Regions from separate parts of the Paenibacillus kribbensis genome, predicted to be linked through region 2. Evidence: riboswitches for the same ligand, from Rfam matches in the RefSeq annotation. Region 2 holds a riboswitch; each other region holds the start of a gene.
The links. Region 2 has a riboswitch for cyclic di-GMP ahead of B4V02_RS19225 (glycosyl hydrolase). Riboswitches for the same ligand answer to the same signal wherever they lie in the genome.

Region 1: another riboswitch for cyclic di-GMP. It lies ahead of B4V02_RS11535 (non-ribosomal peptide synthetase); the one in region 2 lies ahead of B4V02_RS19225 (glycosyl hydrolase).
Region 3: another riboswitch for cyclic di-GMP. It lies ahead of B4V02_RS22990 (transglutaminase-like domain-containing protein); the one in region 2 lies ahead of B4V02_RS19225 (glycosyl hydrolase).

The regions. Positions count from the first base shown of each region.
Region 1 covers NZ_CP020028.1:2,537,558-2,542,898, reverse strand. Annotated here, with positions in the region: gene B4V02_RS11535 (non-ribosomal peptide synthetase) at 1-2,146, opposite strand, end outside; cyclic di-GMP riboswitch class I at 2,279-2,368, opposite strand; gene B4V02_RS11530 (aldo/keto reductase) at 3,094-4,104, opposite strand; gene B4V02_RS11525 (type IA DNA topoisomerase) at 4,430-5,341, opposite strand, start outside.
Region 2 covers NZ_CP020028.1:4,306,463-4,311,803, reverse strand. Annotated here, with positions in the region: gene B4V02_RS19240 (glycosyltransferase) at 1-184, shown strand, start outside; gene B4V02_RS19235 (UDP-glucose dehydrogenase family protein) at 190-1,518, shown strand; gene B4V02_RS25950 (hypothetical protein) at 1,522-1,692, shown strand; gene B4V02_RS19230 (sugar phosphate nucleotidyltransferase) at 2,131-3,507, shown strand; cyclic di-GMP riboswitch class I at 3,663-3,743, shown strand; gene B4V02_RS19225 (glycosyl hydrolase) at 3,757-5,341, shown strand, end outside.
Region 3 covers NZ_CP020028.1:5,160,206-5,165,546, reverse strand. Annotated here, with positions in the region: gene B4V02_RS22995 (LPXTG cell wall anchor domain-containing protein) at 1-2,226, opposite strand, end outside; gene B4V02_RS22990 (transglutaminase-like domain-containing protein) at 2,592-3,407, opposite strand; cyclic di-GMP riboswitch class I at 3,420-3,500, opposite strand; cyclic di-GMP riboswitch class I at 3,540-3,618, opposite strand; gene B4V02_RS22985 (AraC family transcriptional regulator) at 3,725-4,600, opposite strand; gene B4V02_RS22980 (DUF445 domain-containing protein) at 5,132-5,341, shown strand, end outside.

The DNA.
Region 1 (5,341 bases), 1.8 Mb from region 2:
CGGGTTCTATCCCCGCCAGATAGGTAGGCGGTAGCAATGCAATCGTAATTTGGTTTTCGTTGACAAAGCGCGCAAACTCATTCAGGTTATTAATAATATCTCGCGAAACCAGATAAAGCGTTCCGCCTCCCAGTAAAATCGTGAACATTTCCCAGACCGAAGCGTCAAACGAACTGCTGGCAAACTGCAGCATCCGATCCGATCCGTTCACGCCCCATTGTTCCTGGAAGAAACGCCAGAGGTTGATGATTCCCCGGTGTTCTACCATGACCCCTTTGGGCTTCCCAGTGGAGCCTGAGGTATAGATGATATAGGCCAAATCCTCCGGCTTGTTAACAGGTTGCAGATTGGCATGGCCATCCAGTTCCAAATGCTTCAACTCTTCGCCATCCACATCCATGATCGGGCCGTGATAAGTAAGCTTGTCCCGAAGATGCTTTTGCGTCAGCAGCATGGACGCGCCGCTGTCCTCCAGCATGTAGTGAATCCGTTCCTCCGGATAGTTCGGATCGATCGGCAGGTAGGCTCCGCCCGCTTTGAGCGTGCCCAGGATGCCGATGACCATTTCCATGGAACGCTCCATCATGATGGCAACGATATCGTCCGGCTTCACTCCACGCTCTCTCAAGACGATGGCCAGCCGATTCGCCTGCTCGTTCAGTTCCCGGTAGGTCAGTGTTTGCTCTCCCCAGACTAAAGCCGGATGATCTGCTCTTTGCTCCGCTCGTTCCTCAAACAGTCCATGGATCGTTTGATCCTTCGGATACTCCGCCTCCGTGCGATTGAAATCGCGAAGCAGCAGGCTGCCCTCTTCCTCCGGCACGATTTCGATTTGTGAAATAGGAGTTTCACTTTGTTCCATGGCTTGAGCAAATAAATATTCAAAGTGGGAAACGACATTCTCAATAGGGATGAATCTTTCAAAAGCCTGTATCTGATAGTCAAAATTAACGGCTACATCCGTTTTACCTTCTTGTCCCCATATAAAGAGATTAAGTGCATTCCTTTCATGATGATGCGGCATGCTTACAATCTGGGTTGCTGTACCGATCAATGATTCTCTGTTTTCCTGTTCTTCGAAAGAAAGCGATATATCAAACAGTTTTCCTTTCTCATGGCTATTCTCGTAAACTGCCCGGTAAATTTCACCGAAGGACATTTTCTGATGTCGGTAGCATTGCATAAGCTCACGTTTGATGCGCTTTATCAGCTCTTTAAAGCTTAGATCTTCTTCAGGGCTGATCCGCAGCGGCAGCACGTTGGCGAAATGTCCCATCGTTTGCTTATATCTCGCTTTGCCCCGGTTAAAAACCGGGACGCCGATCACCATCTCGTTCCGATTACAAACCCTGCTGAAATAAAGGAACAGTATGCCTAAAAAGTAATGGAACGACGAACACCCTTCCTCTTTGCAAAATTCAATCATTCGATTGTATAAGGTCTTGTTTATCGTTAAGGTTTGCCGATCACTCCAAGCGGAATCACCATCATCGAAGTTCACTCCTCTGCTCAATAGAGGCTCGGGAATGGTTTGGTATTTGTTCTTCCAGAACTCCCTGTCTTTTAAAAAGGCCGGAGAATTCAGATAATCCTGATTATCGGAGATAAAATCAGCATAGGAATAGACAGTTCTGTTCATTTCGTCAATTCCTTGCGCGAGTTTATTGTAATTGTCAAAGAGCTGATTGATTAAGAGAGCAAATCCCCATCCATCGATCACCAAATGATGAACTTTGAGTAAAATAAAATAGGTATTCAGGGTGCCTTGCAATAAATCAAATTGAAAATAAAAGCTATCAGATTGAAAAGGCTTTAAAAACTCCTTTTTCATCCAGTCGATGCAAAAAGAATTTGCATTTTCCTTCATCGAGAAATTATATAGCGGAACTTCATATTCAACTTCCGGCAGGAATGTTAAATAAGGTTCTCCCTTTTTATCGATAAAACGGGCACTAAGAGAATCATTCTGGCTGATTAGTAACTGCAAGCACTCCTTCATGATAGCCGTATCCAGGTTTCCTTTGATCTCAACATACCCACCAATATTGTAAATAGGTTTTTCAGGGTACATGCACTGTTCGAACCATATGTCTTTCTGATAGGAGCTTAACGGATACTCCTTAATAGTTATCATGCTCGTTTTCATAAAATTTCCTCCTGTTGTTAAGCATTTCATGCGTTCTACTCCATATGCCCAAACGACTTTCCATCACAAATAAAAGAAGCCTGTCCCCATATAAAAAACACAGGAACAGGCAGCAGAATTCACCTAGTTTCCTTTGGGAACCTGGCAATCATGGCTGTTGAATCCAGCTTTAGACCCATGGCTTTGTGTCCACCACTTTCGAGGTGTTTACGATTAACGGGAAATAAGTAAGTATATTTTTTGCATCTTTTGAACATCAGGTTGTACCGAAAACAGCAAGTATATCTACTGCTGTATCCACGCCTTCAGGTCCCCCTCCGGCGCCACAATGCGGTAAGCTTTGTTATCAGCTCGTTTTTTTTTCGAACCTTTTACCTTGGATTATATTTACAATAACCTGCAATTATATTTACAATACGTTGTTAGCAGCTGCGTGAAATACTTCATCCCCACCCCCCACATTCCAAGATGCCCACCTGGACAACTTTAGCGGTTTAGCTTTTGAATGATGAATTGTGAGCCATTTAGTATATTATTTTAATATGGAATATATATGAAATAAATTTAATCAATTGTACAATAATAAAAATATCTCATTTTGTCAATTAGTTCTAAGTTTTTAATATGTGTGTAAAGGAGCAATTATCGATTATATAACCACAAGATATAGTCGAAATCTTTGGTAAACAACAATATATAGTGCCATTTCACAATGGCTAATAAATTGTATATTCGCTCATAATAATTACTTTATTTTAAAAGATTATATATTTTCTTTTACAATTTATCATTGATGTGATATCCTTTAATCTTTTATCAGATTACGACAAAAATGATATTCCAAAGCTTCTCTCGCATTCGATGTTTTGCCAAAATTGGCGACGTGAGGTGTATAGGGAGTGGAGCAATTGGTGGGCATCTTCGGAAGAGTAATGTTTTAACCACGATTACTTCGATCTCAGCACTTGGTTGGAAACGTGGCTGATTATCTCAATCTCTCCTGCTGTCAAGGTAAACTGCATCGCCCTCACATTTTCCTGGGCATGATGTATTTTTGAAGCCCCAGGTATCGCAAATACGTTCTCTCCATGGGCGTTAATCAGCCAATTCAAGGCAATCTGCGTTGGCGTCACATTATATTGCTGGGCCAACTGTTCTAGCGTTTCAATCAGTGGCTTCGATCTCTGCAGCCCCGAATCCCGGAATGCCGCCGTCCACTTGCGCGGACCCTTTATTGACTTGACCAAATTCGGATTTTTATGGAATTTTCCGCTTAAGATCCCCTGCATTAACGGGGAGTAGGCAATGATCGCCACACCGAGCTCTTTGGCCGTGTCCAGAATTCCGTTTTGTTCGATTCTCCGGTCAAGAAGGCTGTATTTCACTTGATTCGAAACCAGGCGTAGGCCGTGCTCACGCAACACACGATCGGCTTCACGTATTTGTTGCGCGGAAAAGTTGCTTACACCCACATATTTAATCTTACCTTGCTCGACCAGTTTAGCCATCGCATTCATCGTCGCGCCGACCGAAGAAAAGGAGTAAGGCGAATGCACCTGATAAAGGTGAATCGTCCGTTGAGCCAAATGGTGAATACGTTCATCAATCGTTGCTGTGATGCTGCCTGCAGTGCGAAAGGCCGGCCACCATTTCGTAGCGATATTTGCCTCTTCCGCGAGCGGCCCTCCAATCTCATTTAACGTGCCAGCCAGCAGCTGCTCAGACTGTCCGCCACCGTATGCTTCAGCAGTATCAAACCAATTAATCCCACCTTCTAAACTAGTCTGAACAATTTGCCGTATATCCTCCCGACGCAGCGCCGGCCAGAATTTCCCGACCATCCCTTTTCCGTTGCTGAACTGCCAGCAGCCAAGCCCAAGCGGTGACAGCTTTAAGTCCGAGTTGCCCAGTTTGCGTAATTGCGTTGAGTCTGTCACATTTACCATTTTCGTTTCCACGATTCTTCCACCATCTCCTGTAAAGAAATTTTCATGTCAAACGATCGCGTTCCGCAACGCATAGAGTGTTTATAAATTAACTGGAAAAATTTGTTTTGCATAAACTTCTCTTTATTTTATCGGTCGGAAGCTTACAAATGTTTAATCTAATGTTAATTATTCGATTTTTGTGGGTATTTTTAGAATTCGTAATCTTGCTAAAACTTAATTGGGCACAACAGTGGGCATAAAAAAAGATGACTCCTGATGAAATTCAGAAGTCATCTGACGACGACTAAAAAAAGTTATTATTATAATTTTATATAAATTATAGCTATGAAATGTATCAAATTTCCTCACGAACACTAAGTTGGCCTGTACCCGGTTCATTCAGCACAATTCGCGCTTTGACGGTCGATCCATCTTTACGCTTAAAAGACAACAACTGCGTCTGTCCCTTCGTCAACAGAGACTTGAGCATGGTTTCCGTAATCTGCTTGCCAGCATATTCCTTCCAGACAACAAAGCCGCAGCCCTGCTTGTAGTGGCTGCACCCGTACCCCTTGCGGCCTTCAATAATGCTTCCACCGCAATTAGAGCGTGGGCAGTTGCCCAGAGCTTCCCGTCGGCTCGCTGAAGCGCCTGACGGCACGCTGGAGGAGCCGCGCGCTGATCCTGCGGCTGAAGAAGCTGCCGCGTCCGAGGCACGCTCCAGCGTTGCGCTTCCAGCGCTGCTACCGCGCCCTGCTGGAACGCGCGTCCCTTTGGCAGCGGTGCGTCCACTCGCGCCTGCACCGCTAGTGCTTCCCTTGCCACCCGCACGCTTGCCCCTCGCTTCCTCGCCAAAAGCATTGGCCGGAGCCGGTGGCTGCTGCCTCACCTTGTCAATGATGGACAACGTAAATCTTTTAACATTGTCCATAAACTTCTCCTGGGCTGCCTCCCCCTTGGAAATTTGATGCAGACGGCGTTCCCATTGTCCCGTCATCTCCGGAGAAGCCAACAAATCGACGCCTGCATGACGGATCAGCTCAATGGCCATTTTCCCCTTATCCGTAATGAGAATCTTTTTACCCTTCATTTCAATGTAGCCGACATTCTTCAACCGTTCAATGGTGGCCGCACGTGTCGCAGGCGTACCTAATCCAGCATCCTTCATGACCTCGCGTAATTCCTCATTCTCCATCTGCTTGCCCGCGCTTTCCATCGCTTTCAGCAATGTGCCCTCTGTGTAGCTTTTAGGCGGCTGAGTCGCCTT
Region 2 (5,341 bases):
CGGTGTGTTTTTCCGCAAGCATGAGGTGGACGATGTGCTGGAAGCAGTCGCCAGGGTCGAGCAGCATGCATGGAATGTGGATGACATCATCACCCATGCCCGTAAATTTGATGAAAATACGTTCAAGGATCAATTGAAAAAGTATGTAGAGCAAGCCTATGTGAACTTTCTAAAAGGAGGATGAACGGAATGAAGCTGGCTGTAATCGGTACTGGATATGTTGGGCTCGTCTCGGGCGTATGTTTTGCACACAAAGGTAATGAGGTGATTTGTGTCGATCTGGAGCAATATAAAATCGACATGCTGAACCGCGCAGAATCTCCGATTTATGAACCTGGTATTGAGGAATTGATCTCGCTGAATAAGGAAGCTGGCCGTTTGGAGTTTACCTCGAATTTGGCCGATGCGGTACGTCGGTCGGATATCGTTATTTTGGCAGTAGGTACACCTTCTCTGGCTAACGGTGAGGCGAATCTGTCTTACATTGAGCAGGCGGCTGCCGATGTCGGGAAAGCGATGAACGGGTACAAGATTATTATGACCAAGAGTACTGTACCTGTCGGAACAAACGAAAAGATCAAAGACGTAGTGTCCCAGCATACGAATTATTCATTCGACATCGTATCTGCTCCGGAATTTCTCAGAGAGGGCTCTGCCATCAACGATACGCTTCACCCGGATCGCGTCATTATTGGTTTGGACAATGCGGGGCTGCGTGAAACGATGGTTACCCTGCATCAGGTGTTCACGGATAAAATCTATGTGACCGATATCCGCAGTGCTGAAATGATCAAATATGCATCCAACGCATTTCTGGCAACCAAAATTTCATTCATTAATGAAATTGCCAATATTTGCGAAAAGGTTGGCGCGGACGTAACCTGCGTGGCTGACGGTATGGGCATGGACAAACGGATTGGTTCCTCTTTCCTGCAAGCAGGCATCGGGTACGGGGGCTCCTGCTTCCCGAAAGATACGAATGCGCTCATCCAAATTGCGGGTAATGTAGACTATGAATTTAAATTGTTAAAATCGGTAGTCGAGGTTAACACCGACCAGCGCTTTATGATCGTATCCAAGCTGCGTGAATCGCTGGGGCAGCTGCATGGCGTGCCGATCGGTATTTGGGGCTTGGCCTTCAAACCGAATACAGACGACATTCGTGAAGCACCGGCGCTGGAAATTGTAGAAACGCTCATTCAGGCAGGCGCTATTGTGAAGCTGTATGACCCGATTGCGATGGATAAATTCAAGGAGCGTGTGAATCACCCGAATATTGTATGGTGCTCCTCCCCGCAACAAGCCGCCGAAGGAAGCGATGCCGTGTGCTTGCTGACAGATTGGGAAGAGTTCAAAAAAGTCGATCTCGTACAGCTGTCTTCCGTTTTGCGCAAGCCTGTTCTGATTGACGGCCGTAATGTATTCACAGAGGATCAGATTCAAAGCTCCGGGCTGGAATACTACTCCGTGGGTCGTCCGCGGATGAGCGGGTGGAATCGGGATAAGGTGGAAGCTTAAAAAGTGACTTTGGCGGTGTTGGGGGCGCTGCGCGTTCCATTTGATCTTCCGATCGCTGTTGCAGCGGGATTCCTGGATTGTATAAAACATTCCAAGGTAAGAATCCCATTGCAAAGGCGAACGCTGACGCTTCTACAGATTCAAATGGCCCGCTTCGCTGCTTTTACCGCATAAAGTCACGATTTTTAACCTCCCACCTTATGGGGGAGGTAGAAAGGGCGTATCGGAAGAAGCGGCACGCTTGAAGCCGCTCCTTCCGATCAAGGCCGCCATGCGGCTGCGCCGCGCCCGAACGTCTTTACAGGCTGACCGGACTTAATAATGTCCGGTCGTGCCTTTTTGCAATAAACGGTATGATCGGCATGATGCATTTTTGAGTAGCGCAGGGATGGATTTGAATCTGGAGAAGCGAAGCGTTCGCCTGAAAGCTTTCCAAAGGAAAGTTCGCATCGGAAGCATAAGCTTGGAACGGGATTCAAACCTTTATACGGTTTTATACAATCGAATGAATCCCGGTCCAACAGCGATCGTAAGATCAAATGCAGCCCGTAGCGGGCTACTCAACCTTGCCCATCCGATCACCCACACATTATAGAGAGGAAGTGGAGAGTTATGAAGCTCGTACTTTTGTCTGGTGGTTCCGGTAAAAGATTATGGCCTTTGTCTAATGATTCCCGTTCCAAACAATTTTTAAAGGTACTGGAGAGCCCGGAGGGGATTTCGGAATCTATGGTGCAGCGGGTATGGAGACAGTTGGGGGACAACCAATTATCTGAGTCCTCGTTCATTGCGACAGGGAGAGCACAGGTCGAAATGATCCAGAGCCAGGTCGGACAGGATATACGTATCATTGTTGAGCCGGAACGTAGAGATACCTTCCCTGCCATTGCGCTGACAGCAACTTATCTATATTCCATTGCTGGTGTTTCGCCTAATGAAGTTGTTGCTATATTGCCTGTAGATCCTTATGTAGAGGATGCTTTCTTTGCTACAGTTGCCCAGTTGGAGCACACACTTCAGGAGAGTGAAGGCAAGCTTGCATTAATTGGAGTCGTTCCTTCCTATCCATCTGAGAAATATGGTTATATTATTCCAAAAAATGATGCCACCCAAGGGAGCACAGGCTACCGTGAAGTGAGCCACTTTCAAGAGAAACCCGACCGTGAGCAGGCGGAGCGTCTAATTGAACGCAATGCTCTATGGAACTGCGGGGTTTTTGCATTCAAATTAAGCTATTTGCTTGATATCTTGGCAGCCAAGGGTTTGCCGCTGAACTATGAAGAAATGCAAAAGCAATACGCATCTCTGGAAAAAATCAGTTTTGACTATGAAGTAGTCGAGAAGGAGAAGGACATTGTGGTTCTTCCGTATGATGGATTCTGGAAGGACTTGGGCACCTGGAATACGCTCACAGAGGAAATGTCCCATCAGCAAGTGGGCAGAGGGGTAGTAACGGAGGATTGCGTCAACACAAGTCTCATTAACGAGCTCGACATTCCTGTGGCGATTATCGGGACAAATGATCTCATTGTTGCCGCCAGCCCGGACGGTATTCTTGTGACCAATAAGGCGGAAAGTCCACGCATTAAGGAAGTGCTTAAGGCTCATGATCAGCGTCCGATGTACGAGGAGCGTCGTTGGGGGCAGTATCGAGTTGTGGATTATGTAAAGTACGATGAAGGCAACGAGGTGCTGACCAAACGAATCCGCGTGCGCAAAGGTAAAAATATCAGCTACCAGTTGCATTTCAAACGCAGTGAAATCTGGACCATTATCAGTGGTGAAGCGGAAATTATTTTGAATGAAAAGCTGCACAAAGTGAAGGCTGGTGATGTCGTGCGTATTCCTGAAGGAACGAAGCATAGCATTTTGGCCGTGACCGATGTGGATTTGATTGAGGTGCAAACGGGGTCTGAGCTGGTCGAGGAGGATATTGTACGTTTTTGCATGAATTGGAATGAAATTTCTCGTCACCAATTTATTTCATAAATTTCTTCGTAAAAATGAAAAAAAGACGAATTGATGAATATTTATAGCCCGAACTGTCGAAAATGCACGAAAATCTGTAAATTCTTGCACTTGACCTATTAAATTTTGGTAAAAAAAAGTCGATACTTAGGGTAAGAAGGAATCCAAACTCCTTCCAACGATAAACGCAGCCCTGTCGAAAGGTAGGTACGCAAAGCTAAAGGGCCTTCCGTAGGGATGGCAGCCTGGCTACCGAAAGGAAGAGCAAAAGTGAGATTCGATTTTATTCCTCTGTATCGACTGATACGCCATGCACTCCCCGTAGTTATACTTTTTTCTTTGTTGCCCGTCGGTTTTGGTGAATCTCTGTCCGTGGCGAATGCCGCTGCATTACAGCCTGTTGATTCGGACGCTTCTACTCAGGCCCGTGAACTATACAGCTATTTACTCAGCATCTCGGGGAAAAAAATAATCACCGGTCAGCATGATTATTTGGAAAGTCCAGATGAACTAAGTAACAAGATCCAAAAAATCAGTCAGTCGTATGTGGGTGTGCACGGCTATGAGATGGGAGCCATCTCCGGCCAATCTGCCGATACGGAAGCAGAGCAACGTAAAAATGTCGTCGATAGTGCTATCCGCTGGAACAGATCCGGTGGCATTGTGACGATGACTTTTCATGAAGCACTGCCAGGTAGACCACTGACTTGGGCCAATGTGCAGGCGAAAGTAAGTCAGACGGAGTTCAATAAATACGTGACGCCAGGCACTACGCAATACAACCTCCTCATTGCCGATCTGGATAAGGTCGCTGTATCGTTAAAGCAGCTTCGTGATGCGGGTGTTCCGGTTTTATGGAGACCTTATCACGAAATGAACGGTGACTGGTTCTGGTGGGGAAACAAAAACAATTTCAATCAGCTATGGAATATCATGTATGACCGTTTTGTAAACACACATCAATTGAACAATTTGTTGTGGGTATGGAGCCCGAATGCTCCTAATTCGTACACCTTTCCGTATACCCCTAAATATCCGGGAGATGACAAGGTGGACATCTTGGCTGTAGACATTTACAACAATGATTTTAAACAAAGTCATTATGAAGAACTGCTCGGATTGGCAGGGAATAAGCCGATTGCCATCGGGGAACACGGTGAGATGCCAAGCTCCGAGGTATTACAGGCTCAGCCCAAATGGGTGTATTCCATGACTTGGGGCAAGATGCTCTCGGAGAATAACACAACGGATCAAATTCAGGATTATATGAATGATTCGAGGAGCTTGACGCGAGATGATGTGGAAAATGGATTGGCAGCCATTCAACAACCCGGGACAGATGTACCGACCATACCGGATGGGGGGCAAAGCGATCCTTTCCCGGCTCCGCCAGTAGTGATCGTTCCCCCGGCTCCGGCGCCTCCTTCTGTTTCGGATGAGGTTTATGCGAACGGGCTGCGGGGCGAGTATTTTAACAACATGAATCTGGATGGTAGTGCTGCTTTGGTCCGTACAGATAGCAAGCTGGACTACAACTGGCGTGCTGCTGCAGCTGATGCCAAGGTGAATGCTGATCAGTTCTCGGTTCGCTGGACCGGTAAAATAAGGCCTCAATATAGTGAGACCTATACATTTACAACGATATCCGATGATGGTATCCGCGTATGGGTAGACGACAAGCTGATTATTGATAGCTGGTTCAAACAAAGCTGGACAGAGCGTAAGGGCAGTATCACCTTGCAGGCGGGGAAAATGGTAGATTTAAAAGTTGAATACTATGATGAAAAAGGCGACGCGATGGCACGTCTGATGTGGGAAAGTCAGCATGAAGCGAAAGCGGTTGTTCCCGGTAACG
Region 3 (5,341 bases), 850 kb from region 2:
GAAAGTGACCCAGTAAGGAGAATTGATGGATTGGTTAAACCGGATGCTCAGTTCGTTGTTGTTATCGGCGGAAGGTAAAACAATAGTATATTGGCTCGAAGGCACTTTGGCTCCCTTTTGTACCCCATTCCACCACCCGAGGAGGGCCATATCGTACACTTTAACAGAACCTGGCACCAGTTTTTGGCCCTGTAATAATGTATCCCTTATTTCAGCATGATTCAGAGTTTTGCGGTTATAGTTGGCCTTAATGTCCCATGTAATTTGCTTGGAGCTGGCATTGTAACTACCTGATTTAGCCCCATTTTGCTGGGTCATATTGTCCGGCCATAATCGAGCTTCGGCCTCCGCGGTTTGTGTTGTTCCGTTGTATAGCCAAGTGATAGAGGCTTTGTTCCAAAAGTCCGGTTTGGTTTTGTCGATTTTCCATTCGTTGTTAAATGTAGTTGTATAGCTGATTGTATACGTATCTTGAATCGTTTTATGAAAACGTATCGTGAACCCTTTTTTATAATCCAGCGTAAGAGGGATCAATTCGTAGTCTGTTGGCGATGTTAGTGTTGTTTTTCCGTCCGCGCTTTGGATTTTCAATGTGTTTGGCAATAATGCCAGACCGCCGTTCGGAAAGGCATCGTCGATAACGACCTGGTCCATTGTATACTTATCCGCATTAATGGAAATGACCCAAGGAATCGTTTTGGTGTTATAGTTTGGTTCTTTATATCCCTTGGTGATAATTACACTTTTCAGTTCTGTGGTCGCTTCTTTTGTTACTCCATCGGATGTTACCCTGTTCGTTATTTTGCCATTTTCAAGTACACGATCTATGGCCTTAGTCTGGTAACGGATGGTATATGGCGCATCAATATCCGCTTTGAAAAGCAGATTGAAACCATTAGTACCGTGGTCGTCCGTTACAGGAGTGACCATGTATTCCGATGCAGGGAGTTCATCCTGTGTATCCCCTTTATATACTTTAAGTGAATTTATGATAAATTGTTGGCTGTTATTAAAACGGTCACTTAATACTGCTTTAGCTGCGGGAATTTTTTTGCTGGCAAAATTATATTTGATTGCCCATGAAACCGTTTGTGTGACCGGATCGTATTGCTCTACTTTTTTGCTTAGAAAATCCCCGCGTTTAACGGTAACTGTAGCTGATGCGGAGGTATCCTTTACATTGTCTCCTGAAAAAGTAGCCGTATTGGAGAAACGAGTGTCCTCGCTTGTGATGTTCGTGGAGTATTGAATTCGGTATGCGCTGTTAATACGCTCTTCGTTGAAGCGGATTCTAAAGCCCGTACCAGCCGGATCAGCTTCAACTGTATACTTATCTGCACTAACAGTGTCCCGCAGCACGGTGGTTCCGTCCACATTGATTTGCAAATGATATACCCGGATGGAGTCTCTGATTAGTTCCAATCCTTGGTGAGTTGGGTCGGTTATTACAGCGTGTTTTATAGGATCCAATTGTTTATTTACGTCAATTGTCCAATCAATCCCATTTTTGCTATCGTACTTTCCTTGTTTCTCCAAAGTAGGACCAGCTACAGGCTTAATATTTACGATCGCCGTTTGCTCGCCACCTTGGATTGGAATCGCAATAATGACTTCTGTGCTGCCTTTTTCTATTTGTTTGCTAAACTCAGTTTTGATCTCCAGCTTACCGCTGACATTAGAGTGGCTTTCCACGTAATCATTAAAGGTCATGATCACTTTACCTTGGCGATCTACGGTAAAATGACCTACTTCCCCTTCCGTGTTCGTCAGAGGAGATGTGATGTCTGTGTAAATTTGAAATTGCTCAGGTAATTGAAAGGTAAAGGTATCTCCAGCTTTATACGTATGGTTCGGCAGCTCCCATTCATAGCTTAAATGGATAGCGGAGCCAATATCAATACGACTATCGGGATTATACACCGCATCAATAACATTTCCAGTGGAATCTGTGAGAGTTAGCTTGGTTAAAATACTTTCCTGAGTTGTCCTTACTACAGAAGTTGAGCCGGCAGTTGCTTCGATAGCTGGAGCCGGGATAGCAGGAGGGACGTTAATCGGCTCTGAAGGCTCTGGATATACATCGTTAGTCACACTCTCAACCGGATCGGTTCCTGTGGGCACTGGCAGAGCAGAGTCGGGATTTTGTGCATACGCTTGTGTTGTACTGAATAAGCATTGCAAAAAAAGCAATAACGCAACAATTGCTGCATTCCATTTTTTTCTCATACGGTAAACAAATCTCCTATTCTTAAATTATTTTTATTTAGCGGCTAATGGTTTATACCTTCGAGGTCGAGAGGGTTGTATTTATATATTCATCATTCATTCATATGATGCTAAGTTAGCCGCATTGAGCTTGATCATAATTTATGAAAATTCACATTCGGGGATGAATATCTCCTCCTTTAGTCCCGAAATTAGGATAAAGTTAGACTCAATGTCTTTCTGGACTAGAATACATGCCACATCTCAACAATTTCTCAACAAGGATAGAAAAAGAGCCTTGATCATAGGATCAAGGCTCTACAAGAAACGTGGTTTTATTTCTTCATCTTTTATTTTTTAAAATAATATTAATAAAAATATTGATATTAATACTGCTTTGTTTTAATGTATTTGGAGGGATCTTTGATCATTTCGAATTTTTGTTTACCCTTATACAGGGCTGCATCTACTGTAGTGTCTACGACCACCCACTGATTGTCGATGTAGACCTCATTCCAGGCATGGTAAGTGTCCACGTAGGAAGATTTGCCCATAACCAGCTTGGTTGGTACATCTACACTTCGTAACATAGCAGCCATCAGTGAAGCATAACCATAGCAAATATCCTTTTGTGAGCTTAACGTACGATCAATTTCCGGCAGATAGTCAGTCGTTAAGGCGAAGGCCTGATTGGAGTCATACTTGATATGACTAATTACGTAGTCATAGATTTTTTGAAGCTTTTCGCGATCCGTTGTTGCGCCTTGGGTTAATTCACGGGCTTTTTGAATCGCCTGATTGGTATCGCTCCAGTCAATATTTTGCACGGAATTGAGATATACCGCTTTGCTATCGTTTAGCTTTAACTCGATAGTATCTTGTCCTATCACTTTATATTGGTTACCACTAAGCTGTTCCAAAATACTAATGCTATAGTTCCCATTACCCATTTGGAGAGGAAATACTTCCTCGGATTTTCCGGGCGTCAGATTATAAGAGTATTTTTGCGCATCTTTGGTAACTAAAATCTTGGTTTTAACGTTAGGTTTAACAGGGTAACGCACACTGACCGTACCGTGATTTACATTGTTTTGATCCAGCCATGCAACACTATCACTATTAGCAGCGTAAGTTGTCGAATTTAAGAGTGTTATGGACAACATAAAAAATAGGAGAAGTACGGAAAATATCATTTTCCCCATAAAAAACTTCCTTTCGGTGGCCAGGCTGCCATCATAGTAGAAGGCCCTATAGCTTTGCGTCCCTGCCTTTCGACAGGTTTGCCATTTCGTATAAAGTTTTCGGGTAAAAAAGCACGACAAAAAGCCACTTCAACCGGTAGCTGGCTGCCATCATACAGAAGGCCCTGTAGCTTTGCGTCCTTGTCTTTCGACAAGTTTGCCATTTATCCTGAATAGCTTATATTTTTATTCTATCAGTTAGGTACTCTATTAGGCAAGTTTAAATCTCAAATTTCCCTATTTATCGACAAGGCAAGCTTGCAGATTATACAAAAGGCCTATTTTATACGATTTCTCCATTTTTTACGGTAGGAATGAGGTGTTTCTCCAATGTGCTCTTTGAACAGATTGATAAAGTGACTTGTGTTGGGAATGCCCACATATTGTGCGATGTCAACAATAGATACATCACTGGTTTTAAGCCAGCCCTGAGCAGCCGTGACACGAACATTAATAAGATATTCAATAGGAGAAAAGCCAGTCTGTTTTTTAAAGTTTTTAGCCAGATTAAACTTGTTCAGTCTGAACATGTCTGCCAGTGAATCCAGCGTGATCCGTTCACAATAGGATTGATCCAGATATTGCTTTGCCTTGCGTACCTCTTCGATCCCATCTGAATTCCCGTTGGGATTGGTGTAGGGGTGCTGTAAAATAACCGTTAACAATTCAACGATTAGCCTGGATGAGAGCAGTTCAGAGGATATGCTTCTTTCAGACTGTACATGTAATAACGTACGCAGCTTGTCCAATACCATACTTGGATCCTTTAATGAGATTACAGGTTTATTGTGCTTATCAAATTGTTCGTAGAAATTGTCAATCAGATTGCCGTGCAGATTAATGCTAATAAACTCCCATGTCTCCTGACAGGAAGTTTTGTACTGTACATATTCTTTGCAATTAATAAAAAGTAGATCATAAGGTCTCAATATATATTCCTTGTCCCTATATTGCAATTCCCCTCTCCCGGACAGGGTAAAAAGGAGCAAAAATGAGGTGAGCTCTTCCCGTTCCATTGTATAAGCATCTGTTTTGAAATAGCCTATTTCCTGTATATAAAAGAGGGATTTTTTTGCGAAAGCAGAGGGTGTACATACAATTGCAACTGGATCTTCGCTCCAGAGAGCCTGGGCCTTTTCTTGTTTTGTTGTCATATCCAATTCCTTTACAAAAGAACAATTTTAGTAAGCTAATTGTAGTTTGTTTCACGAATATCCTTTTAAAACCGAAGTTCCCATTTACAAAGGTTATTTTATCACATTAAAGTATGTTCATGAAACGATTAGAGCCTACACAATATTTAACCAGATATATCCAGGAGATATTGATATAAACGGGACAGGGTAAAAGTTTATGATAAATGTATTAATCTTGCAATTCCACTTTTTGAGTCGTATATCCTTTCGATTATAGGAAAAATGGGACTATATTCCGACAAAATGATTCGTAGGGCTCACTTTGCCGGAAAATAGATTTGGCTCTAAGTGTTATTTTGTTCACGAACATGTATGGATAGGTGTGGCTATGTGAACTTAATTTGTGTTATAGCGTAAATTCTTTCTCAATTTCACACAATTTGTCGAAAACAGAGTGTAGTAAGCTTTTGGAATTTGTACAGGCAATGATATGATGGGTACTATAGATGTAATGATATATATTCGAAAGTTAGTTTGGAGGATCTCAGGATGGGAAAAACAAAAAAAACGAAAACCGCAGCAGCCTGGTCACTTGTTATGATGGGAGCGGGCTTTGCTGCTACGCTACCTTTTCAACAATTTGGCTGGGCCCGTCTTTTGGCTGGATCTTTTGAGGCCGGACTTGTTGGAGGATTGGCAGACTGGTTTGCCGTAACCGCATTATTTCGTCATCCGCTGGGCATTCCGATTCCACATACA